2 regions of the Shinella sp. HZN7 genome follow, and region 2 is predicted to be linked to the other one. Evidence: riboswitches for the same ligand, from Rfam matches in the RefSeq annotation. Region 2 holds a riboswitch; the other holds the start of a gene.
The links. Region 2 has a riboswitch for glycine ahead of shn_RS32815 (D-amino acid dehydrogenase). Riboswitches for the same ligand answer to the same signal wherever they lie in the genome.

Region 1: linked by a shared signal. The riboswitch ahead of gcvT (glycine cleavage system aminomethyltransferase GcvT) and the one ahead of shn_RS32815 (D-amino acid dehydrogenase) in region 2 are both predicted to bind glycine.

What each region holds. Positions count from the first base shown of each region.
Region 1 is NZ_CP015736.1:1,856,808-1,868,865, forward strand. Features, by position in the region: gene shn_RS08995 (YaiI/YqxD family protein) at 14-475, shown strand; gene shn_RS09000 (DUF1345 domain-containing protein) at 472-1,128, shown strand; gene fghA (S-formylglutathione hydrolase) at 1,148-1,981, shown strand; gene shn_RS09010 (multidrug efflux SMR transporter) at 2,239-2,553, shown strand; gene shn_RS09015 (DoxX family protein) at 2,574-2,957, opposite strand; gene shn_RS09020 (hypothetical protein) at 3,045-3,695, opposite strand; gene shn_RS09025 (ATP12 family chaperone protein) at 3,873-4,658, opposite strand; gene shn_RS09030 (HAD-IA family hydrolase) at 4,651-5,316, opposite strand; gene shn_RS09035 (RluA family pseudouridine synthase) at 5,316-6,308, opposite strand; gene shn_RS09040 (Lrp/AsnC ligand binding domain-containing protein) at 6,380-6,616, opposite strand; gene shn_RS09045 (hypothetical protein) at 6,841-7,116, shown strand; glycine riboswitch at 7,273-7,374, shown strand; gene gcvT (glycine cleavage system aminomethyltransferase GcvT) at 7,599-8,672, shown strand; gene gcvH (glycine cleavage system protein GcvH) at 8,844-9,206, shown strand; gene gcvP (aminomethyl-transferring glycine dehydrogenase) at 9,206-12,058, shown strand, end outside.
Region 2 is NZ_CP015744.1:115,204-127,261, forward strand. Features, by position in the region: partial or broken gene shn_RS32790 (NAD(P)-dependent oxidoreductase) at 1-229, shown strand, start outside; gene shn_RS32795 (hypothetical protein) at 226-558, shown strand; gene shn_RS32800 (TetR/AcrR family transcriptional regulator) at 625-1,200, opposite strand; gene shn_RS32805 (MFS transporter) at 1,288-2,772, shown strand; gene shn_RS32810 (heme-binding protein) at 2,858-3,289, opposite strand; gene shn_RS32815 (D-amino acid dehydrogenase) at 3,378-4,619, opposite strand; glycine riboswitch at 4,769-4,859, opposite strand; gene shn_RS32820 (MFS transporter) at 4,896-6,326, opposite strand; gene shn_RS32825 (aliphatic sulfonate ABC transporter substrate-binding protein) at 6,479-7,513, opposite strand; gene shn_RS32830 (ABC transporter permease) at 7,565-8,428, opposite strand; gene shn_RS32835 (ABC transporter ATP-binding protein) at 8,440-9,276, opposite strand; partial or broken gene shn_RS32840 (4Fe-4S binding protein) at 9,290-9,617, opposite strand; partial or broken gene shn_RS32845 (FAD-binding protein) at 9,620-11,244, opposite strand; partial or broken gene shn_RS35520 (thioredoxin family protein) at 11,282-11,868, opposite strand.

The sequences.
Region 1 (12,058 bases), on a different replicon from region 2:
AAATTACGGCGCCATGATTTACGTTGACGCGGATGCGTGCCCGGTAAAGGCCGAAATCCTCAAGGTGGCGGAACGCCATGGCATGGCGGTGACCTTCGTCGCCAATTCGGGCCTGCGCCCGTCGCGCGACCCGATGGTGCGCAACGTCATCGTCTCGGGTGCCTTCGACGCGGCGGACAACTGGATCGCCGATCATGCCGGCGCCGACGACATCGTCGTGACGGCCGACGTGCCGCTGGCCGTGCGCTGCGTCGAGAAGGGCGCGCATGTCACCGGCCCCACCGGCCGCCTCTTCGACAAGACCAATATCGGCATGGCGAGCGCCATGCGCGACCTCGGCGCGCATCTGCGCGAAACGGGCGAGAGCAAGGGCTACAATGCCGCCTTCTCCCCGCGCGACCGCTCCGCCTTCCTCGAAATGCTCGACCGGCTCTGCCGCCGGGCAAAGAACGCGCAGGCTGGCCCGTCCCCATGAAAAGCGCGCCGGGGCCGAGGATCTACGGCAGGCACCTGCCCTTCTATGTCGGCATCGGCGCGGCGGCGCTCGGCCTTGCACCTGCGCTCTGGTTCGAGCCGGATTTCGCCATCGGTACCGCGGTTGTCGTCTTCTTCCTCTGCTATCTGCTCTTGACCGCCTGGCGCGTGCCGCGCCTGACCGCCGCCCATCTCGAACATTATGCGACGGACACGGACGAGCCGGTCGCGGTCATCTTCGCCGTCACCTTTGCGGCCGTCGCCGTTTCCACGGGCTCGCTCTTCGTGGTGCTCAACCGGCCCGCCGTCTCTAGCGGCGAATTCGTGCTCGCCTTCGCCTCCGTCGCACTCGGCTGGCTCACCATCCACACCATGGCGGCCATGCACTATGCCCATCTCTACTGGCGCCCCGGCAGCGCGGAAACGGACCCCGACACCGGCCGGGGCCTCGATTTTCCCGGCAAGGCCGCGCCCGGTGCCTACGATTTCCTCTATTTCGCCTTCGTGATCGGCATGACCGCGCAGACCTCGGACGTCGCCATCACCTCGACGGCGATGCGCAAGGTCAACCTGCTGCACGCGATCGTTTCCTTCTTCTTCAACACGGTGCTGGTCGCCGCCGCCGTCAATGCGGCGGTGTCGCTCGCTTCCTGAACCCATGCGGAGTTTCCAGATGAAAGTGCTTTCCCAGAACACGGCCTTCGGCGGCATGCAGGGCGTGTTCGCCCACGATTCCGAGGCGTGCAAATGCGAGATGACCTTCGCCGTCTTCGTGCCGCCGCAGGCGATCCACGAGCCGCGTCCCGTGCTCTGGTATCTGTCCGGCCTCACCTGCAGCCATGCCAATGTCATGGAGAAGGGCGAATACCGGCGCATGGCCGCCGAACTCGGCCTTATCGTCGTCTGCCCGGACACCAGCCCGCGTGGCAACGACGTACCGGACGAAATCACCAACTGGCAGATGGGCAAGGGCGCCGGCTTCTATCTCGATGCGACCGAGGCGCCCTGGGCGGAACACTACCAGATGTACAGCTACGTGACGGAGGAGCTGCCCAATTTCGTCAGCCAGCATTTCCGCATGGACATGGCGCGCCAGGGCATTTTCGGCCATTCGATGGGCGGCCACGGCGCCATGACGATCGCGCTCAAGAACCCGGAGCGCTTCAGGAGCTGCTCGGCCTTCGCGCCGATCGTCGAGCCGTCCACCGCCGACTGGTCGGCCCCGGCCTTCGAAAAGTATCTCGGCGCCGACAGGGCGGCGTGGCGGCAATACGATGCCTGCGCGCTCGTCGCCGATGGCGCCCGGTTTCCGGAATTCCTCATCGACCAGGGCAAGGCGGACGGCTTCCTGGAAAACGGCCTGCGCCCCTGGCTCTTCGAGGCGGCGGTCAAGGAGACGGATATCGGGCTGACGTTGCGCATGCACGAGCGCTACGACCACTCCTACTATTTCATCTCCACCTTCATGGACGATCACCTGAAGTGGCATGCCGAGCGTCTCAGCTAGAGCAATTCCAGCAAAAGTGCGGAGCGGTTTTGCGTCCGGAATTGCGTGAAAACAAACAGATAGAGCGTTTCGCGATTCGGAGAAAAGCGGAAATGCTCTAAGCCATCGCCATGGCGGGGGCGCATGGCTGGCATGCCGACCCCGTCCTTGCCCTTCCCCGCGACAGCGGTATAGTGCGTCCCGGTAGACGGCTACCGCCGGATGACATCCGGTCACGAATGCGGGGACGGCCTCGCTCCCTTGATACGGAGTGGGCAATGCCCTGGATCTACCTCACCCTCGCCGGCCTGTTCGAAATCGGCTGGGCGATCGGCCTCAAATATACCGACGGCTTCACCAGACCCCTGCCGACGGCCCTCACCGCCGGCTCGATGGTCGTTTCCATCGTCCTGCTCGGCCTTGCCGTGAAGACGCTGCCGATCGGCACCGCCTATGCGATCTGGACCGGCATCGGCACGGTCGGCACCGTGATGCTCGGCATCTTTCTCTTCGCCGAGCCGGTGACGGCCATCCGCATGGGCTGCATCGCCCTCATCGTCACCGGCATCCTCGGCCTGAAATTCGCGGCCTAGAGCAATCGTCCGCAGTTGTTCTAACGGCGATTGTCGAGGGCGAAGGCGCCCGGCCCTGCGGCTGTCAGGTAAAGGAAGACGAAGCAGAACAGGATCGCGGCGTCGCCGCGATTGTTGATCGGAAAGAAGCTCTGCGGCGCATGCGCCATGAAATAGGCGACCGCCATGAAGCCGCAGAGCACGAAGGCCGCCGGCCGCGTGAAGAGGCCGAGCAGGATCAAAAGGCCGCCGGCGATCTCCAGCGCGCCGGCCAGCCCGATCAGGTTCATCAGGTCGCCGAAGGGCTGATCCGACGGCGGGAAATTGAAGAATTTCTGCGTGCCGTGCTCGATGAAGAGCAGCGCCGTCATGATGCGCAGCGCCGCCAGCGCCTGCGGCCGATAGGCCGATAATCCCTCGAACATGCCGTTCACTCCCTCCGTTTCAACGAAAGGAGGATGCTATCACGCTTGCTGTCCGGTTTCGCCTGGTCGCCGCTCCCGGCCAGGCGATCAGTCGCAGCTGATCGCCTGCGTGACGACGCAGGGTGCAACCTTCTTCGTCGAGCCTTCCGGCAGCGCGCGCGAGCGCACGTTCAGCGCCGCCTCGGTGGGGATGACGAGCGGGCGGTCCTGCCCGCCCGAATAGGACTGGACGGACGTGGTGGTCGCCGTGCGGCGCTTGCCGCCGGCATGTTTGCGACCCTTGCCCGGGCGCTTGCCCTCGGGCGCCTTGGCACCTGCGACCGGCGCCAGATGATAGGCGAGCGCCACGCGCCTGGCGATGGCATCGCCCAGCGCCGCATCGCGGCCCTTCTGCTGCGGCATGAAGCTGTTGATCGTCAGCGTCCTCTTCGACGATGCGCCGGGGCCGGACAAGGTCACCGTCACCCGCGCAGTGCTCTGGCCATTGCTGCCCTCCCGGACGCCGGAGACCCGCACATCCATCGTCGCCGGGTCGATCGCGACGGTCCGGCGCGTCGCCCTGGCGGCCCGCTTCAGGTGCTCGCCGATGCGCTTCAGCACCGTGGCGGACGCGCTGTCGTCGCCGCTCACCACGATCTTGCGGATATCACGGACCGGAAAGGCCTCGTCGGCGCTGGCGGCAAAGGGCGTGGAAAGGAGAAGGGTGGCGGAAAGAAGCGTGCGAACAAGGAACTGCATGAACTCGATACCGGTATGCTGGAGCATTTCCCGCCGAGGCGGCATCGCTCCGGCGCAGGACAATGCGATAAAAACAGGCGTTTAGAGCAATTCCGGTAAACCGGATTTCACCGGAACTGCTCCATGTCGGATTTCGGCCGCGTGCCAAAATGGTGCGGACCTCTTAACAAAGTCTTTTCAGCGTGGAATTTCCGCAAGCACGGCGGCGGCGACGTCCATTTCCGCGCGGCGCAGCTCGCGCCGGCGGAAGGCCTCCTCGTCCGTGCCCCAATGCTCGATCTGCCAGTCCTCGTCGACATGGGCGAGCGTCCAGGCGCGGTCGGCGTCGACGACGTTCTCGGCAAGCGCCAGCGCCAGCAGCGCCGAGCCGGTGAGCGTCGTCACCGTGTGCAGGCAGGCGAGCGCCAGCGGATCGCGGAAGGCGGCAAGCGCGGCGGAAAAGGCCTCGATCGCCGGGGCCGGCTGTTCCTGGTGCATCACGCCTTCGACGAGGATGAAGCGCGCGCCCCTTGCATCGGCCGCCCAGCGGATGACCGGATCCCAGCCCTCGCGCTGCCGCTCGACCAGCCCGGCCGGCGAATCCGCGCGGTAGCAGAGCATGTCCGTGCCGGCAAAGCGCACGATCTCCTCGAAGACCGCATCGAAATTCTCCGCGACGCCGTCGACGGCCGTGTTGACGAGCCGCGTCACCGGCATCTTCGCCGGGTCGATCTCCTCGCCCTGCCCGTCCCATTCGGCAACGAGACGGTCGGCGATCGGCCTGGCCGGCACGGCGAGCAGCTTCTTGCCGGGCGTGCGCACCGGGCGGCCGTCGAGCAGGATGCGGTGGCCCTCCTCCGCCTCGTCCGTCGAGACGGCCTTGTAGAACCGCTTCGGCAACGGGCGCTTCATCTGGATCTGCGCGCGGCGCACCGGATCGGGATCGCTCATCGTATCGGAAAGGTCGCTCAGGATGTCACGCATCGGAAATCTCCAGCCATTCGAGAAGGTCGGCGGGCGTGCGCAGGATGTGGTCCGCGCCGGCCTCGACCAGTTCGGGCACGGTGGCATAGCCCCAGGAAACGCCGATCGCCTTCGCGCCCGCCGCCTTCGCCATCTGCATATCGTAGACCGCATCGCCGATGACAACCGTGCGCACAGCATCCACGCCCGCCTCGCTGCAGCATTCCGTCACCATGGCCGGGTGCGGCTTGGAGGGGCAGTCGTCGGCCGTGCGCGAGACGAAGAAGGTCTTGTCGAAGCCGTGTGCGGCGCGGATGAGATCGAGGCCGCGGCGGGACTTTCCCGTCACCGCGCCGAGGATCAGGTCGTCCTGCCGCTCCAGCCGCGCCATCATCGTGGCGATGCCCGGAAAGAGCGGCTCCTGGAAGCCGGGTTCGGCGCGCACGCCGGAATAGGCCGCCTTGTAATGCGCGGTCATCGCCAGCGCCTCGTCGTCGACATGCGGCTTGCCCTGCATGCGGGCGATGGCGATGTCGAGCGTCAGGCCGATGATCGCCTTGGTTTGCGCGATATCCGGCCGTGCGAAGCCGAAATCGACGAAGGTGCGCGCCATGACCTCATGGATCAGGTTGACGCTGTCGACCAGCGTGCCGTCGCAATCGAAAAGGACGAGCCGCATCAGTCTTCCTCGTCCGCCGCGTTCTGGTCGAAGCCGAAGAGGTTCCAGGTCTGCACCATGTGCGGCGGCAGCGGCGCGGTGACGCGCAGGCGCCCGCCGGACGGGTGCGGGATGTCGATATGGCGGGCATGGAGATGCAGGCGGTTCTGCACGCCGCCCGGAAAGCTCCAGTTGACGTCCGCGTCGAAATATTTCGGGTCGCCGAGGATCGGGTGGCCGATATGGGCGGCGTGCACGCGGAGCTGGTGCGTGCGCCCGGTATAGGGCTCCATCTCCAGCCAGGCAAAATTCTGCCCCGCCTGCTCGACGACGCGGTAGAAGGAAACGGCGTGGTCCGCACCGTCCTCGCCATGTTTGGCGATGCGCATGCGGTCGCCGTCAGGCGTCTGCTCCTTCACCAGCCAGGTCGAGATCTTGTCCTCGCGCTTCTTCGGCACGCCCTTGACCAGCGACCAGTAGGTCTTCTTGGTGTCGCGCTCGCGGAAGGCGGCGGTCAGCTTCTGCGCGGCGCCGCGCGTGCGGGCGATGACGAGCACGCCCGACGTGTCGCGGTCGAGGCGGTGCACGAGGCGCGGTTTCTCGCCCTTCTGGTTCGTCCAGGCTTCCAGCATCTTGTCGATGTGCCGGGTGACGCCCGAGCCGCCCTGCACGGCGATGCCCGCCGGCTTGTTGAGCACGAAGACCTTGTCGTCCTCATGCAGCAGCATGCGGGCGAGCAGTTCGCCATCGGGGGAATGTTTCAGGTCGCGGCCGGCGATGGGGCCGGCCTTCGGCCCCTTGGCATCCACGTCCATCGGCGGGATGCGGACCATCTGGCCGGGCTGGATGCGGGTGTCGCTCTTGGCGCGACCGCCATCGACGCGCACCTGGCCGGAGCGCAGCAGCTTCTGCAACTGGCCGAAGCCGAGGCCCGGATAGTGGACCTTGAACCACCGGTCGAGCCGCATGCCCGCCTCGTCATTCTCCACCTGCTTATGTTCGATGCCTGCCATCTTCGCCTTCTTTCGTTGCGCCGTGCTTTAGCGCAAGAACGGGCGAAGGGGAATATTGGAAACGGCGCGCGTCAGAATGCGCGGAAGGTCAGCGTCGTCAGCGAGCGCACGATGCCCGGGATGGAGGCAACGTGGTCGTTGATGAACTTGCCGATATCCTCCTCGCTGTCGACATAGATCTTCAGGAGAAGGTCGTAGTCGCCGCTCGTCGAATAGAGCTCCGAAATGAGTTCCGTAGCGTAAAGCGCATCGGCGACCTCGTAAGTCTTGCCCGGAGCGCATTGCAATTGCACGAAAATCGGCTTCATCGGTCCTCCCGCGCCATCGGCGGCATGCTTGTTCCCGCCCGATTCCGGCGGCGTTCCACATCTCTTATGGCGGAATTCCGCCGGCAAAGGCAAGGCCGGCCGATAATCGTACAGACCGTTAAAATTCGATGAAAATGCAACCATGGCAATTCATACACCGGAAAGATGCAACTGTTAAATTGCGACAACGAAAACCAACTCCGTTGAACGCCATGACACAGATCGTGACAGTTTCGCCGGCAACGGCCGCCTATGCATCGCAGGGGATGCGGTCGCAGACGCGTGCGAACACGCTTTTCGAGGAGCGCATCCACGCCTGGAGCGAGGATGCGAAGGTGCGCGGGGATGCCCGCGCGATCGCCGCGCTCAACGTCATCCATCCGCCGGCCCTCGCCCTGGCCTTGATCACCGGTCCCGGAGGCGCGCCGCAGGTGACGGTTGCCGAGGCGCAGCGCCTCTATGACGAGAACGAGCTGCCCGCCTTGCCGGAATCGGCCTGATCCTCCCCTCGGAAACAGCCGTCCTGCGACCTCAGGCCCCCTCGGGGCTTTTTCTTTTCGCAGCCTCTTTCCCCGGCCCTTTCCCGCTACGACAAAAATTCGCTTGGGAGCGACGCAACGCTCTTGCCAAAGCGCAGGCAACGCCGTTATCTGGGGGCGACCTCGCTGGGAGAAGCCGGCCGCCCGACCAAGGGCATGGCCGGTGCCGAAGGAGCAACCGCCCCGGAAACTCTCAGGCAAAAGGACCAGCAAGGTGCCGTCGGAACTCTGGAGAGAAGCGTTTTTCGAGCGCTCGCCGAAGGGATAACAATCTCAGGCGAAGGGACAGAGGGGGCTCAGGAGAGCGGCGCGAAAGCGCCGGGATTGTGAGCCGGTGCCCGTTGGATAGGGGGCGCCACAGGACTGGAGGGCGCCTTTTGGACGGATCGTCTGAACTCAAGAAAACCCCACTTCATGCGCTGAACATTTCGCTCGGCGCCCGCATGGTGCCGTTCGCCGGCTACGAGATGCCGGTGCAATATGCCGCCGGCGTGATGAAGGAACATCTGCATACCCGCGCGAGCGCCGGCCTCTTCGACGTGTCCCATATGGGCCAGGTCACCGTGCGTGCCCGCTCCGGCGACAATGCGGACGCCGCCCGTGCGCTGGAGACGCTGGTGCCGGTCGATGTCCTCGGCCTCGGCGAGGGCCGCCAGCGCTACGCCCTCTTCACCAATGACGCGGGCGGCATCCTCGACGACCTGATGATCGCCAATCGCGGCGACCATTTCTACGTCGTCGTCAACGCCGCCTGCAAGGAGGCGGATTTCGCCCATATGCAGGCGAAGATCGGCGACACCTGCGAGCTGACGCTACACGACGACCGCGCCCTCATCGCGCTGCAGGGCCCGCATGCCGAGGCCGTGCTCGCCGAACTGTGGGCGGACGTCTCCTCCATGCGCTTCATGGACGTGCGCGCCTGCGACCTGCACGATGCCGACTGCATCGTCTCGCGCTCGGGCTATACGGGCGAGGACGGGTTCGAGATCTCCATTCCCGCCAGCCTTGCCGAAGCGGTCTGTCGCCGCCTGCTCGACCATCCGGACGTGCTGCCGATCGGCCTTGGCGCGCGCGATTCGCTGCGTCTCGAAGCCGGTCTCTGCCTCTACGGCAACGACATCGACACGACGACGACCCCGGTAGAAGCCGGTCTCGAATGGGCCATCCAGAAGGTGCGCCGCACGGGCGGCGCGCGCGCCGGCGGCTTTCCGGGCGCGGCCGTCATCCTCGACCAGCTCGAAAACGGCGCATCCCGCCGCCGCGTCGGCCTGAAGGCGGAGGGCCGTGCGCCGGTGCGCGGCGGTGCGGTGCTCGCCACCGACGCCGAGGGCGAGGACGTCGTCGGCACCGTCACCTCCGGTGGCTTCGGCCCGAATGCCGACGGCCCCGTCGCCATGGGCTACGTTACCAAATCCGCCATCGCGCCCGGCACGCAGCTCTATGCCGGCGTGCGCGGAAAATTCCTGCCCATCACCGTGGCGGCGATGCCTTTCGTGAAAAACACCTTCAAGCGCTGACCATGACCCGATCCGCCCAGCTATTGCCCTCACCCCGCCCTCTCCCCGCAAGCGGGGCAAGGGAGACGCGAGGGCGCGGCAGGTTCCTTCGCACCGCTTGCGGGGCGAAGGTGCCGGCAGGCGGATGAGGGGCGAAAGAACAAACGACCCTTCCCATAGAGAGGAACGAACATGCTGAAATTCACCGAAGAACACGAGTGGCTGAAGATCGAAGGCGGCGTCGCGACCGTCGGCATCACGGTCCATGCGGCCGAACAGCTCGGCGACCTCGTCTTCGTGGAACTGCCCGAAGTCGGCGCGACCTTCGAGAAGGGCGGCGATGCGGCCACCGTCGAGAGCGTCAAGGCGGCCTCCGACGTCTATTGTCCGCTTGACGGCGAGATCGTCGAGGTCAACGAGGCGATCACCGCCGATCCCTCCCTCGTCAACAGCGACCCGCAGGGCGCCGGCTGGTTCTTCAAGCTGAAGCTCGCCAACCCGGCCGATGCGGACAGCCTGCTCGACGAAGCCGCCTACAAGGAGCTTGTCGGCTGATGTCTCTCCCCAAGGATTTCGCCTTCACCGATTACCAGCCCTACGACTTCGCCAACCGTCGCCATATCGGCCCCTCGCCGAAGGAGATGGAGGCGATGCTGAAGGTGATCGGCTATGACAGCCTCGACGCGCTGATCGACGACACCGTGCCGAAATCGATCCGCCAGGAAAAACCGCTCGAATGGGGCGCGCCGATGACCGAGCGCGAGGCGCTCGACAAGCTGCGCGAGACCGCCAACCAGAACAAGAAACTCGTCTCGCTGATCGGCCAGGGCTATTACGGCACGATCACCCCGCCGGTCATCCAGCGCAACATCCTGGAAAACCCCGCCTGGTACACGGCCTATACGCCCTACCAGCCGGAAATCAGCCAGGGGCGCCTGGAAGCGCTGCTCAACTACCAGACCATGGTCTGCGACCTCACCGGCCTCGATGTCGCCAATGCCTCGCTGCTCGATGAGGCCACGGCCGCCGCCGAAGCCATGGCCATGGCCGAGCGCGTCTCGAAGTCGAAGGCCAAGGCCTTCTTCGTCGACGAGAACTGCCACCCGCAGACCATCGCGCTTCTGAAGACCCGCTCCGAACCGCTCGGCTGGCAGATCATTGTCGGCGATCCCTTCACCGATCTCGACCCCGTCGACGTCTTCGGCGCGATCTTCCAGTATCCCGGCACCTACGGCCATGTGCGCGATTTCTCGGGCCTGATCGCCCGCCTGCACCAGACCGGAGCCATCGCCGTCGTCGCGGCCGATCCGCTGGCGCTCGCCCTCCTCAAATCGCCCGGCGACATGGATGCCGACATCGCCATCGGCTCCACCCAGCGTTTCGGCGTTCCGGTGGGCTATGGCGGGCCGCACGCGGCCTACATGGCCGTCAAGGATGCCTACAAGCGCTCCATGCCCGGCCGCCTCGTCGGCGTCTCCATCGATGCGCGCGGCAACCGCGCCTACCGCCTGTCGCTCCAGACCCGCGAACAGCACATCCGCCGTGAAAAGGCGACGTCGAACATCTGCACCGCGCAGGTGCTGCTCGCCGTCATGGCCTCGATGTACGCCGTCTTCCACGGCCCGCAGGGCCTGAAGGCGATCGCCCAGAGCGTGCACCAGAAGACCGTGCGCCTCGCCAAGGGCCTCGAAAAGCTCGGCTATACCGTCGAGCCCGACGTCTTCTTCGACACGATCACCGTGCATGTCGGCAAGCTGCAGGGCATCATCCTGAAGACGGCCGTCGCGGAAGAGGTGAACCTGCGCAAGATCGGTGACGACCGCATCGGCATCAGCCTCGACGAGCGCTCGCGCCCCGTCACGCTGGAAGCCGTCTGGCGCGCCTTCGGCGGGAATTTCGAGGTGGCCGAGTTCGAGCCGGACTACCGGCTGCCCGAGGACCTGCTGCGCACCAGCGAATACCTGACGCATCCGATCTTCCACATGAACCGAGCGGAAAGCGAGATGGTGCGCTACATCCGCCGCCTCTCCGACCGGGACCTGGCGCTCGACCGGGCGATGATCCCGCTCGGCTCGTGCACGATGAAGCTGAACGCCACGGCGGAAATGCTGCCGATCACCTGGCCGGAATTTGCGGAGATCCATCCCTTCGTTCCCGCCGACCAGGCGCAGGGCTACCGATACCTCATCGAGGACCTGTCACAGAAGCTCTGCGACATCACTGGCTACGACGCCGTCTCCATGCAGCCGAATTCCGGCGCGCAGGGCGAATATGCCGGCCTGCTGACGATCCGCGCCTATCACCTCGCCAATGGCGACACGCACCGCGACGTCTGCCTCATCCCGACCTCCGCGCACGGCACCAACCCGGCATCGGCCCAGATGGTCGGCATGAAGGTCGTCGTCGTGAAAGTGTCCGACAATGGCGACATCGACATGGAGGATTTTCGCGCGAAAGCCGAGCAGCATGCGGACAACCTGTCATGCTGCATGATCACCTATCCCTCCACGCATGGCGTCTTTGAAGAGAACGTGCGCGAGATCTGCGAGATCGTTCACAAGCACGGCGGCCAGGTCTATATCGATGGTGCCAACATGAACGCCATGGTGGGTCTGGCCCGTCCCGGCGATATCGGCGGCGACGTCAGCCACCTCAACCTGCACAAGACCTTCTGCATCCCGCATGGCGGCGGCGGTCCCGGCATGGGCCCGATCGGCGTCAAGGCGCATCTTGCGCCCTTCCTGCCGGGCAGCCCGACAACCGGCGAGGCGGGTGCGGTCTCGGCCGCCCCCTTTGGCTCGGCCTCCATCCTGCCGATCTCCTGGAGCTACTGCCTGATGATGGGCGGCGAGGGCCTGACGCAGGCGACGAAGGTGGCGATCCTCAACGCCAACTACATCGCCGCCCGCCTGAAGGGCGCTTACGACGTGCTCTATGCGTCCTCCAAGGGCCGTGTGGCGCATGAATGCATCATCGACACGCGCCCGCTCGCCGACAGCGCCGGCGTCACCGTCGACGACGTTGCGAAACGCCTGATCGACAGCGGCTTCCACGCCCCGACCATGAGCTGGCCGGTCGCCGGCACGCTGATGATCGAGCCGACCGAATCGGAGACCAAGGCCGAGATCGACCGCTTCTGCGAGGCGATGCTGGCGATCCGCGAGGAGGCCCGCGCCATCGAGGAAGGCCGGATGGACAAGGTCAACAACCCGCTGAAGAACGCCCCCCATACGGTGGAAGACCTCGTCGGCGAATGGGATCGCCCCTATTCGCGCGAGCAGGCCTGCTATCCGCCGGGCGCCTTCCGCGTCGACAAATACTGGTCGCCCGTCAACCGCGTCGACAATGTCTATGGCGACCGCAACCTCGTCTGCTCCTGCCCGCCGCTGGAGGATTATGCGGAGGCT
Region 2 (12,058 bases):
CATGCCGCGCTTCGTGGCGAAGGACTACCGCCGCACGGGCCGCATCGACAACATGGTGAAGGACCTTTCCGGCGCACAGGACCTTGCCCGCCGCACCAACACCGCCATGCCGCTGACGGCGGCCTGCGCCGAGATCCACCGCATGCTGACGGCCGCCGGCCTCGGCGGCGAGGACCAGGCGGCGCTGATGGAATTCTTCCGGGGGCCGAACAAGGAGAACTTCGAATGATCACCCGCTACGCGCTGTTCGAGGGCAAGGTGAAGGAGGGCCGGACCGACGCCTTCCGCAAGGCCGTCATCGAGCGCATCCTGCCGAAATGGCGGCAGTTTCCACACGCCACCGACGTGCGCGTCTCGTTTGCCGAGGCCCGCGACGAGGGTGCGCCGGAACTGCCGATGATCCTCGCCATCAACTATCCGAGCCTTGCGGCCGTCGAGGAGGCGTTGGCAAGCCCGGTGCGCGCCGAAGCCCGCGCGGCGACCGAGTCGGTTCTGGCCGAATTCTTCGAAGGCCGCATCCACCACCATGTGACGCTCGCCAGCGAATACAGGCTCTGAGCCCCGCCTCCCTCGCATCCGGAATGTTTTCGGCCGAAGTGGAATCGCGTCGGCGCCGGACCTGCCCTAACCCTTTTCCCCGTCCCTTTTTCCGTCCTCATGCTCGCCCGCAAGGGTGAGCATGTCGGCGAACAGGGCCGTCCACTGGGCCTCGGTGATGTCGATGAGGCCGAAGGCCTTCAGCAGGAAGGCGCCTTCGCCGGCGAGGAAGGCGAGCGCGGCCTGCCTGTCCTCCGCCTTGCCCATGTCCAGCCCCGCCAGGCGGTGCGTGTACCAGACGCGGCTCGCCGCAACCTGTTCGGGGCTTTGCAAGAGCGCCGTCATCATCACGGCGGAGCGTGAATATTCCGCCTCGTCGCTGTCGCGGGTCGCCAGCAGGTGCCCGCGGATGACGGATTGCGGCGAGCGGTCGTTTCCCGCATGCGCCATCACTTCCGCCTCGAACGTGCTGCCCCAGCGCTCGATCATCGAGCGGATCAGGTTCTCCTTCGTGCCGAAGCAATATTGCACGCCGCCCTTCGTGATGCCGGCGGCGCGCGCAACGGCATCGAAGGTCAGGCCCGCCGCGCCGTCGGCGGCCACGATGGCCTCGGCGGCGTCCAGAACGCGGTCGCGATCTATGCTGCGCGGTCGTCCTGCCATCTCACCTCTTCCATTTCAATACGAATGTATTTATATAGCGCCCCACGCGCATGCAACTGCGAAACACCATGCCCAAGGATCATACCGATGTCCCGTGGTAAACGCTGGCTCGTCCTCGCCGTCGTCTCCAGCGCCCTCTTCCTGATCGTCATCGACATGACGGTGCTCTATACGGCCCTGCCCAAACTGACGCACGCGCTTTCCGCCACCGCGGCCGAGAAGCTCTGGATCGTCAACGCCTATCCCCTCGTCGTCGCCGGCCTCCTGCCGGGCCTCGGCACGCTGGGCGACCGGCTGGGCCACAAGCAGATGTTCATGGCCGGCCTCATCGTGTTCGGCCTCGCCTCCCTCGGCGCGGCCTTCGCCCCCTCGCCCGCCTTGCTGATTGCCGCGCGCGTCGCCCTGGCCGCCGGGGCGGCGATGATGATGCCTGCCACGCTGTCGCTCATCCGCCTCACCTTCACGGATGAGAAGGAACGGGCCTTTGCGATCGGCATCTGGGCCGCGGTCGCTTCGGGCGGGGCGGCGCTCGGCCCGGTCGTCGGCGGGCTGCTGCTTGAATATTTCTGGTGGGGCTCCGTCTTCCTGATCAACGTTCCGGTCGTGCTCGTCGCGCTGGCGGCAAGCGCCGTGCTGCTCACCCGCCGCGCGGGAGACCGCAGCCGCCCCTGGGATCTCCTCGGTTCCGTGCAGGTGATGTTCGGCCTCGTTGGCCTCACCTATGCCGTAAAGGAAGCGGGAAAGCGCGATCCCTCCTGGGAAAGCGCGGTCATCGCGCTTGTCATCGGCCTTGCGGCTATGGCGGTGTTCATTCGCCGCCAGCGCCGCAGCGCGGCGCCGTTGATCGATTTCGCGCTCTTTGCCGATCCACGCTTTACCGCGGGCGTCGCCACAGCGCTCGTCGCCTCCGCCGCCCTTATCGGCGTGGAGCTGGTCTTCAGCCAGCGGCTGCAGCTCGTGCTCGGCTATTCCCCGCTGGAGGCCGGCGTGCTCATCCTGCCGATCCCTGCGGCCGCCTTCTTCGCCGGGCCGCTCACCGGGCTCGCCTTGCCGCGCCTTGGCGGCGAACGGGTGCTCTGGGCCGCGCTGCTGCTGTCCGGCCTTGCGCTCGCCGCCTTCCTCGCCACCCACCAGGGCCCGACAGTCTACTGGATCGCGGCGCTCGCGGCGATGGGCTTCGGCGCCGGCGCCTCCATGACGGCGGCATCGACCGTCATCATGCTTTCGTCGCCCGAAGAGCAGGCCGGCATGGCCGCCTCGGTGGAGGAGGTCTCGTTCGAACTGGGCGGAGCACTGGGCATCGCCCTGCTCGGGAGCCTGATGTCCGCCCTCTATTCGCAGGCGATGATCGTGCCGCAGGGCGTGGTGCTCGCCGACGAGGCCCGCGACAGCCTCGACGAGGCGCTGATCCTTGCCGATGGCCTCAAGCCGGACCAGGCGCAACAGGTGATCGCCCTCGCCCAGTCCGCCTTCGACCACGCCTTCGTCGGCGTCGTCAGCGCCGCCGTGGCGATGCTGATTGCGGTCGCCTTCACGCTCTATTGGAAACTGAGCCCGCGCCGTCGCGCTTGACCATCAGGCAACGCCTCGGCCGGCCGACAGGAATCCGCGCGCGGTTTTCTCCCTCGACCGGCACGAGGCCGACGGACGTCGGCCCTCAGTCGACCTGAGCGACGAGACCTGCGGCCTTGATACCGGCGACCGCGCAGATCTCGTCATTGTCGGAAGTATCCCCGGTGACGCCGACCGCGCCGAGCAGCGTTCCGGCCGCATCGCGGATCAACACCCCGCCGGGAACGGCGACGATCCTGCCGCCCGAAACGGCGGTCAGGCCCTCGATGAAATGCGGACGTTCCTTCGCGTTCTTGTCCAGCCAGCGCGAGCCCATGCCGACGGCGAGCGAGCCGTAGGCTTTGCCGAAGGCGATCTCGTAGCGCAGCATGGAGGCGCCGTCCTGCTTCTGGAAGGCCTTCAGGTGCCCTCCGGCATCGAGCACCGCCACGGTGAGCGGCTTGAAGCCGGCTTCAGCGCCAGCCTCCAGGGCGGCGGCGATGATGCTGTTGGCGGCGGCAAGGGTGAGTTCGGCCATGTCTGTCCTCGTAGGGTTGCGGTTTTCCATAAGGTCCCGGCGGCCTGCCGCCGGGACCTGAAGTGTCGAAAGGTTCGTCGTTCTTCTATCAGGCGGCGATGGCGCGGTCTGCTGCCATCTCGCCGGCAATCGTGTCCGTTACCATCTGCGCGGTCGCCGCCGAAAGCGTCCAGCCGAGATGGCCGTGCCCGGTATTGTAGAACACGCCGGGCTGGCGCCCCCTGCCGACCCGCGGCATCATGTTGGGCATCATCGGGCGCAGACCCGCCCAGGGCACGACACGATTGGTATCCACCTCGGGAAACAGCATGCGCGTCCAGTCGACGAGCGGCTTGACGCGATCGTGGCGGATGTCGCGGTTCATGCCGTTGAACTCGGCCGTGCCGGCGACGCGGAAGCGGCCCGGCCCGAGGCGGCTGGTCACGATCTTCGCCCGGTCGTCGAGCAGGCTCACCCAGGGCGCCGCCGCCTGGCTGCGCTCGTCATCGAGATGGACGGTGATCGAATAGCCCTTCACGGGATAAATGTTGACCCGGTCGCCGAGCATGGCGGCGATCTGGCGGCTGGCCGTGCCGGCACAGACGACGACGCCATCCGCCTCGACCTGGTGTTCCGCACCCTCGCCCGTCGCATAGCCGATGCGGAACGCGCCGTTCCTGCCGACGGCCGTGACGCGGGCATCGAAGAGGAATCGGGCGCCCCGGCGCTGGCAGGCCTTCGCAAGGCCCGAGGTGAACTTGTGGATGTCGCCGGTCGAATCCGAAGGCGTATAGAAGCCGCCGTGGAAGGCTCCGTGCAACGTCGGCTCGATCGACTTGACCTCCTCGGCCGTCACCGCCCGGCGGTCGAGCCCGCCCTCGGTCAGCAGGGCATTGACCTTCGCGGCATGGTCGAAGCTCGCCTTGTCCCAGTAGATGTGCAGGATGCCGCGGCGCACATGGTCGAAATCGATGTTCTCGCGCTCGGCGATGGAGAAGAGATGCTGCCGGGCAGCGATCGCCAGCCGCGTCGTCTCCACCGTGTTGTCGCGATAGCGCATGATGTTCGAGACGAACTCGGCGAGCCAGGAATATTTGTGCCAGGTCGGCCGCGGGTTCATCAGCAGCGGTGCGTCGTTCCGCATCATCCATTTGACGCCCTTGAACAGGGTGGACCAATGGTTCCAGACCTCGGCATTGCTGGCGGAAAGCTGGCCGCCATTGGCAAAGGAGGTTTCCATGGCGGCGTAACGCTGGCTTTCCAGCACGGTCACGTCGAAGCCGCGTTCCAGGAGGGCATAGGCAGTGGTGACGCCGGTGATACCGGCGCCGATAACGGCGATATGGGGCATATAAGTCTCTCGCTCCGTATGACATCAGGGTACGGGCCGGAGCCCGCGTTTTCCCCAATCTGTCACGGTACCTGAGAGTTTACCCGTCACGGCCCGGCCGCGGCGGCTTTCCCCTTCGGTGGACGCTCGCAGCGCCTCTCTCCAGATCGTTCAACTGCACGGTCACTGGTGCCTGAGAGTTTCCTGGGGGGTTGCTCCGTCGGCGCCGGCCTTCTGGCCGATCTCTCCCATGCAGTCTTGTCGAACGCGCGCAGGCTACCGCAATATTGAAGAGAATCAAGAGGGGAAGCGCCGGTGTCCCGAAACTTCCGCCCCGGCGCCGGCGGGTAGCGCGAGAAAGCGCAGGGCCGAGACGAGGCCGATGGCGGCGATGCACAGGAAGGCGGCGCGGATGTCCGTCAGCATGCTGCCGCCGGCGGCCTCGGGAAAAAGGGCGGCCGAGAAGCGGATGACGGCGGCGGCCACGGCGACGCCGAGAAGCTGCGCGAGCTGCTGCAGCATGGCCGAGATCGTCGTCGCCGCGCTTCGCTGGGCGGGCGTGACATCGGCAAAGGCGATCGTCGTCAGCGCGGTGAACTGCATCGAGCGGGACAATCCGCAGGCGATCAGCAGCACGAAGAGCAGGAGACGCGGCGTATCGCCGTCGACAAGGGCGAAGGCGCCGATCGTCAGCGCGGCGACAATGCCGTTGACGACGAGCAGCGTGCGGAAGCCGAACAGGCGGAGTGCCGGTGTCGTCACGCTCTTCATCATCAGGTTGCCGAGGAAATAGACGAGGACGAGCGAGCCGGTCTCGACGGCATCGAGGCCGAGGCCGACCTGGAACAGGAGCGGCAGCAGGAAGGGCGTGGCATTGACCGCAAGCCGACCGGCGGTGCCGGCCGAAAGCGTCGCGAAGGCAAAGGTCGGCACCTTGAGCACGGCCATGTCGAGCAGGGCATGCGGCGCGCGCCTCAGATGGCGGATGGCGACCCAGCCGGCGGCAAGGCCGAGGGCAAGGACGGCGAGCGTTCCGGCGCCGCCCGTCGGCGCGCTGGAGAGTTCCAGGCCGGCAAGCGTCAGCGCGAGCGCGCTTCCCGTCAAGAGGAACCCCTTCAGGTCGAAGGGTCGAGCCCCCTCGGCCGGCGCCTGCGGCACGAAGAACAGGACGAGCAGCACGCCGACCAGGCCGAGCGGCAGGTTGATGAAGAAATTCCATTCCCAGCCGGCATGGGTGGTGACCCAGGCGCCGATCAGCGGCCCGACCACCGGCGCGATCAGCGCCGGCCAGGTGATGGTGGCGATCGCGCGCACCAGCTCCGCCTTCGGCGCGCCGCGCAGCACGAGCTGGCGCCCGACGGGCGTCATCAGCGCGGCGGATGCGCCCTGGAGGAGCCGCGCCGCGGTGAACTCGGCAAGCGAGCCGGAAAAGCCGCAAGCGACGGAGGAAAACGTGAAGAGCACGATCGCCGTCAGGAAGACCTCGCGTGCGCCGAACCGGTCGGCAAGCCAGCCGGCCGGCGGTATGAACACGGCCATGGCGAGCAGATAGGCCGTGAAGCCGATGTTGAGCGCCACGACATCCGTCGAGAAGGCCTGCGCCATCGCCGGCAGCGACGTCGCGATGATCGTGCTGTCCAGCATCTGCATGAAGAAGGCCACGGCAACGACGGCCGGGACGATGCGGGTACGGTGAAGCGGTATCGGCGGAGAGGGAATGGAAGACATCGCAATCGCAAAACGGGCGACGACGTTCGAACGCCGCCGTCCCGTCCTATAGAGCAAATCCGGCAAAAGCGCGAAGCGGTTTTGCCGGATTTACGCTGAGATGAAAGGACAGAGCGTTTCCGCGATCCGGAGAAAGCGGAAACGCCCGAAAATCAGTTGCTGGCATCCACCTTTTTGATGGCCGCGTCGTAGAAGGAGCGGTCGATCCAGGTGTCGTAGTTCACCTTGCCCTTCAGGAGGCCGGCATCGGCCATGAAGGCCTCCTCGCCCTGAAGCGCACGCACCGCCTCATCGGTGATCTGCGGATCCTGGAAGAACTTGCCGTCCGGATAGGTCGCGCGCACCGCATTGTCGCTGTTGCCGGTTTCCTTGACGAAGATCGCGATCGTCTCCTCCGGATTGGCATCGGTCCAGCGCGCCGCCGCGATATCGACGGCCAGCAGACGCGTCACGATGTCGGGATATTTGCGGGCGAAATCGCCGTTGACGCTGAGGAGATGCGGCACGGCCCATTCCGGGCTGCCGGAAACGCCGGCATCGAAGATCACCCGGGCCTCGCCTTCCTCGACCAGCTTCTGCACGGGGCCGGTGCTTTCGACCACCGCATCGACATCGCCGCGCGAAAGGGCCGGGCCGGAGCTCTCGATGCCGAGGTTGAGGCTTTCCACGTCATTGATCGAGAGGCCCACCGTCTTCAGCGCCTTGGCGAAGGTCGAGTGGCGCACCGTGCCGGCGAGATAGGCGACCTTCTTGCCCCTGAGGTCCTCGATCTTCTGGATCGGCGAATCCGGCTTCACGACGATCTGCGTCTCGTTGGAACGGTTCCAGCTCGACAGGCCGACGAGCTTCACATCGGCGCCGGTAGCCGCAAGGCGCAGCGAAGGGTTGTTGCCGATATAGGTGAAGTCGATGGCGCCGGAGCCGAGGGCGACGGTCGCCGACGAGCCGCCGTCGAAGGTGGTCAGCTCGATCTTGATGCCGTTCTTGGCGAACTCGTCCTCCAGCAGCTTCTTGTTGCGGTAGAGGATGAACTTCAGGTGGCCCGGCGCGGTGGAGCCGATGCGGATGACGTCGGGCTTCGCCTCGTCGGCAGAGGCCGGCGCAAGACCCGCGACGGGCAGGATCGACAGCGCGAGCGCGATTTTCAGGAGCGTCCGGCGCAGCGGACGGGTGGAGAACGATGTCATGGATGGGTCCTTTCGGAATAGGCCGTTGATTGAGGAAGCAATGCGATCGGATCAGTTCGGGCCGCTTTCGCCGCTGCCGCGCCAGTGCGTCGCGCGCCGTTCGCCGGCGACGAGCAGGTAGTTGAGCAGGAGGCCGATGATCGTCAGCGTCAGGATGCCCGCATACATGCGGTCGGTTTCCAGCATCAGCGACGAATTCTGGATGAGGTAGCCGATGCCGGACTGGGCGGCGAGCATCTCGGCGGCGATCACCGAGAAGAGCGAGGTCTTCACCCCGAGCCGGGCGCCGGCGACGATCGAGGGAATGGCGGAGGGGAAGATCACCTTCTTGAAAAGATCCCAGTCCGAGGTGCCCATGGAACGCGCCGCCTTGACGAGCAGCGGATCGACGGACTTCACCCCGACGATCGTGTTGATCAGCAGGAAGAACACCGCGGCATAGAAGGTGATGGCGATCTTGGAGGCCTCGCCGATGCCGAGCACCAGGATGAAGACCGGCAGCAGCGCGAACTGCGAGGTGTTGCGCAGCGTCTGGACGAGGAAGTCGGAGGCCTTCTCGAACAGCGAATAGCGCCCCATCAGGAAGCCGAGCGGCACGGCGGTGACGACGGCAAGCAGGAAGCCGATCGCGGCCCGCTGCAGGCTGATGCCGATATGGTCGGCAAGCTGGCCGGAGACGATCATCTCCCAGAGCACCGCGAGCACCTGGCTCAGCGGCGGGAAGAACAGCGCGTTTATCCAGCCGGCGCGCGGCGCGATCTCCCAGAGCAGCGCGAAGGCGACGAGCGCCGGCAGACCGAGCGTGATGGTGGAGACGGTCTCGCTGAAAGCGCTCGGCGCCTTGGAAGGGGTGCGCTTGCGGCGCAATGAAAAGGTGTTGCGGAGCGGCAGGTTGCGGTCGACGATGAGGCTCATCGGATCCTCCCTCAATTGGCGTAGGTGGAAGCAAGGGTCCAGTCGCGCTGGGCCTTGCCGACTTCGTCGCGCAGGCTTTCCCAGACGCGGCCGCGATAGGCGTTGAAGGCCTCGCTGTTGCGGATTTCGAGATCGCGCGGGCGCGGCAGGTCGATCTTGACGATCTCCTTCACGCTCGCCGGCCGGGCGGTCATCACCACCACGCGGTCGGCAAGATAGATCGCCTCGTCGATGGAGTGGGTGACGAAGACCACCGTCGTCTTGATCTGCTCCCAGATGCGCAGGAGCTCGCTCTGCAGGATGTCGCGCGTCTGCGCGTCGAGCGCGGCAAAGGGCTCATCCATCAGGAGGACCTGCGGATCGGTGGAAAGCGCCCGGGCGATCGCCACGCGCTGCTGCATGCCGCCCGAAAGCTGCGAAGGGAAACGGTCCTCGAAGCCCTTGAGGCCGAAGAGATGCAGGAAATCCTTCGCCCGCTCGCGCCGCTCGGCCGCGGGAACGCCCCGCACTTCCAGCGCGTATTCGACATTCTGCAGGGCTGTGCGCCAGGGAAAGAGCGCATATTGCTGGAAGACATAGGCCGTGCGGGCATGAGGTTTCACGACCTCGACGCCGTCGATGCGGGCGACACCCGAGGTCGCCTCGGTCAGCCCGGCGATCACGTCGAGCAGCACCGACTTGCCGCTGCCCGACGGGCCGACCAGCGTGATGAACTCGCCGCTGTCAATGGTGAGGTCGACGCCGTCCAGCACCGCGATACGGCTGGACGTGACGCCGTCGACGGTCACGGTCTGGCCGGGCTTCAGGTTGAACGACTTGCGCACGGCGCTGACGGCGATGCGTTCCATGGATATCTCCTTTTCAGACCTGCGCCACGCGGATGTGGCGGGTCGGGTCATTCCGTGTTCCCCGGCGCGGCCGCGGTTCCAGCCGAGTGCGCGGGCATAGGCACCGAAGAGGTCGCGCTCGAGGACGTCGGGCTCGGTGATGCGGTCGGGCCATCCGCCTGTTCGGCGACGTAGAGCGCATCGGTCGGGCAGTAGATTTCGCAGAGGAAACAGGTCTGGCAGTCGTCCTGTCGGGCAATGACGGGAAGCCCCGTCTCGTCCCGGTCGAAGACGAAGGCCGGACAGATGCGCTCGCAGATGTCGCAGCGGATGCAGCGGTCGGCCGAGATGACTTCGATCATGCTTAGCCCTCCTGCGCCGTTTCGAGGGCAAGGGTCTCGCGCACCGCCGTCACCCGGTCGAGGCCGGAAACGATGATGCGGCTCGCCTGCGCGTCGCTCTCGCCCGGGAAATCGCGCCGGCGATGCACGCCGCGGCTTTCGGTGCGCAGCGCCGCAGCGGCGACCGTCCAGCGGGCGCTGGCGGTGACGGCGGCGACCTCGCGGGCCTGCAGGCGCTCGATGCCGGTGGCGGTCGGCGCCTCGTTCAGCCGGGACCAGAGGTCTTCCAGCGTCCTACCACTCGCTTCAAGCGTTGCCGACGTGCGCCAATAACTCTTGTCGAGCGGGGCGATCTCGTCGTGCACCGTGCGGGCGGCGGCGGCAAGGTCGACGGCGGGCCCGGCCGTGCCGCGAAGACCCGTCGTGCCGAGCGGGCGCAGGCGGCTTCCATCGCGCCCCTGCCGGCGGTGGGCGTGCCGGGCCGCGCCGTGGCCGGCCCACCAGCCGCTGGCGATCGCCCAGGAGGCGTTGATCGCGCCGCCGCCGGAAATGCCGCCGGTCACGTTCTCGCGGCTCGCCGCGTCACCGGCGCATAGAGGCCGGCAATGCCGGTGCCGCAATCGGAGGAGACGATGCGGATGCCGCCGGTGCCGCGCACCGTGCCCTCATATTTGAGATCGACACGGAAGAGGTCCGTGAAGGGATTGATGCCCATGCGCTCATAGGGCTGGAAGCAGTTCGGCTGGCCGCGTCGCAGCCAGTCCTGCATGGCGGGTTCGGCAAGGTCGAGCCGGGCATAGACCGGGCCGGCCAGCAGCGCTTCCGCCACCTGCCGCTCGCCGCCGCCGATGCCGTTCGTCACCGGCTCGCCGCGGGCGTTGCGCAGCACCTCGCCGTCCGCGCCGTAGAAGGTGGCCCAGCGGAAGGGCAGGCCCTTGTTCAGCGACGAGCCATGGGGAGCGAGCGTATACTTGCCGGTGAACTCCATGCCGGACAGCGACGCGCCGGCCTCCGCGGCGAAGAGGTAGCCATCGCCCGTCAGCCCCGTGCCGCCGAGGATGCGTTCGAAAAAGGCGCAGCCGCCCGTGGCCAGAACCACGGCCCCCGCCAGGACCTGGAAGCTCGCCCCGTTGCGGCGCGCAAGCCCTGCGGCGCCGGCGACCCGGTCGTCGTCGCCGAGCAGTTCGAGGATGGGATGATGATCGAGGATCGTGACGCCGGCCTTCTGCACGCGCTGGCGCAGGAAGCGCATGTAGTCCGGCCCGCGCAGATTGGCGATATAGAGGCTGCCGTCCTCCTCGCTTGGGAAGGGATAGCCCCATTCCACCAGCTTCTGGAGGTTCTCGTAGGCCTGGTCGGCGGCGCGCAGCATCCAGCGGCGGTCGGCAAGGCCGGCCGTGCGCTTGAAACGCTGCTCGACGGAAGCCGCCCGCCCCTCGCCCGGCGGAACGCACCAGGTCCCCGTGTTCGACGGCGCCGTGGCACCGCTCGTGCCATGATAGCCCTTGTCGGCCAGGACGACGCGGGCGCCGGCCTCGGCGGCCGACAGCGCCGCCCAGCCGGCGGCGGGACCGCCGCCGACGACAAGCACGTCCGTCTCGATAAGACGCCCCTCTTCGGCGGGCCGTTCCTTGCGATGCGATGCCATGATGCTCCGGTTTCGTGCGAGGGATGCGGGTATCGGCTCAGGCGGCGGTCGAGAACCAGGAAGGCTCGTTGCCGGCGGTCCACTTGATGTTGCAGCCGATGGAGGGAACCTGCGCCGCAGCCGCGGGCTTCCCTTCAACACCGCCTCGACGGCCGCGCGCAGGTCCGCGCCGGTCACGTCCTTGCCGTTGCCCGGACGGGCATCGTCGAACTGACCGTGATAGGCCAGCCGGCGCTCGCCGTCGTAAAGGAAGAAGTCCGGTGTGCAGGCCGCGCCATAGGCCTTGGCAACGTTCTGCGTTTCGTCCTTCAGATAGGGGAAATCGTAGCCGTAGGTCTTCGCCTCGATGCCGAGCCGTTCGAGCGTTTCTTCCGGATGGGCCTCCGCGTCGTTGCTGTTGATCGCGACGACGGCAAGTCCCTGCCCCGCATAGTCGCGCGCGAACTGCGCCAGCGCCTCGCGGATCAGCACCACGAAGGGGCAGCGGTTCGAGATGAAGGCAACAAGCAACGCCGGACTGTCCGCGAAGTCCTTGAGGCTGAACTCGGCGCCGTTCGCATCAGACAGAACGAAGTCCGGCGCGCGGGTTCCAAGCGTGATGGGGTTGGATTCGGTTTTCGGCATGGTATCCTCCTGGCAAGCCAACAGGATCATTAGATGACATAATATATAGATTTTATAGGCAATAGATTGCCATAAATCTCTGCCCGCGGAGATATTGTTCGCGTCCAATCCCCGGCATACGGGAATTTTTTCCGTCTCTTTGACTGTCGCTATTACCGGACGTGAGTTCGCCGCCTGCCGGGATCGTCGT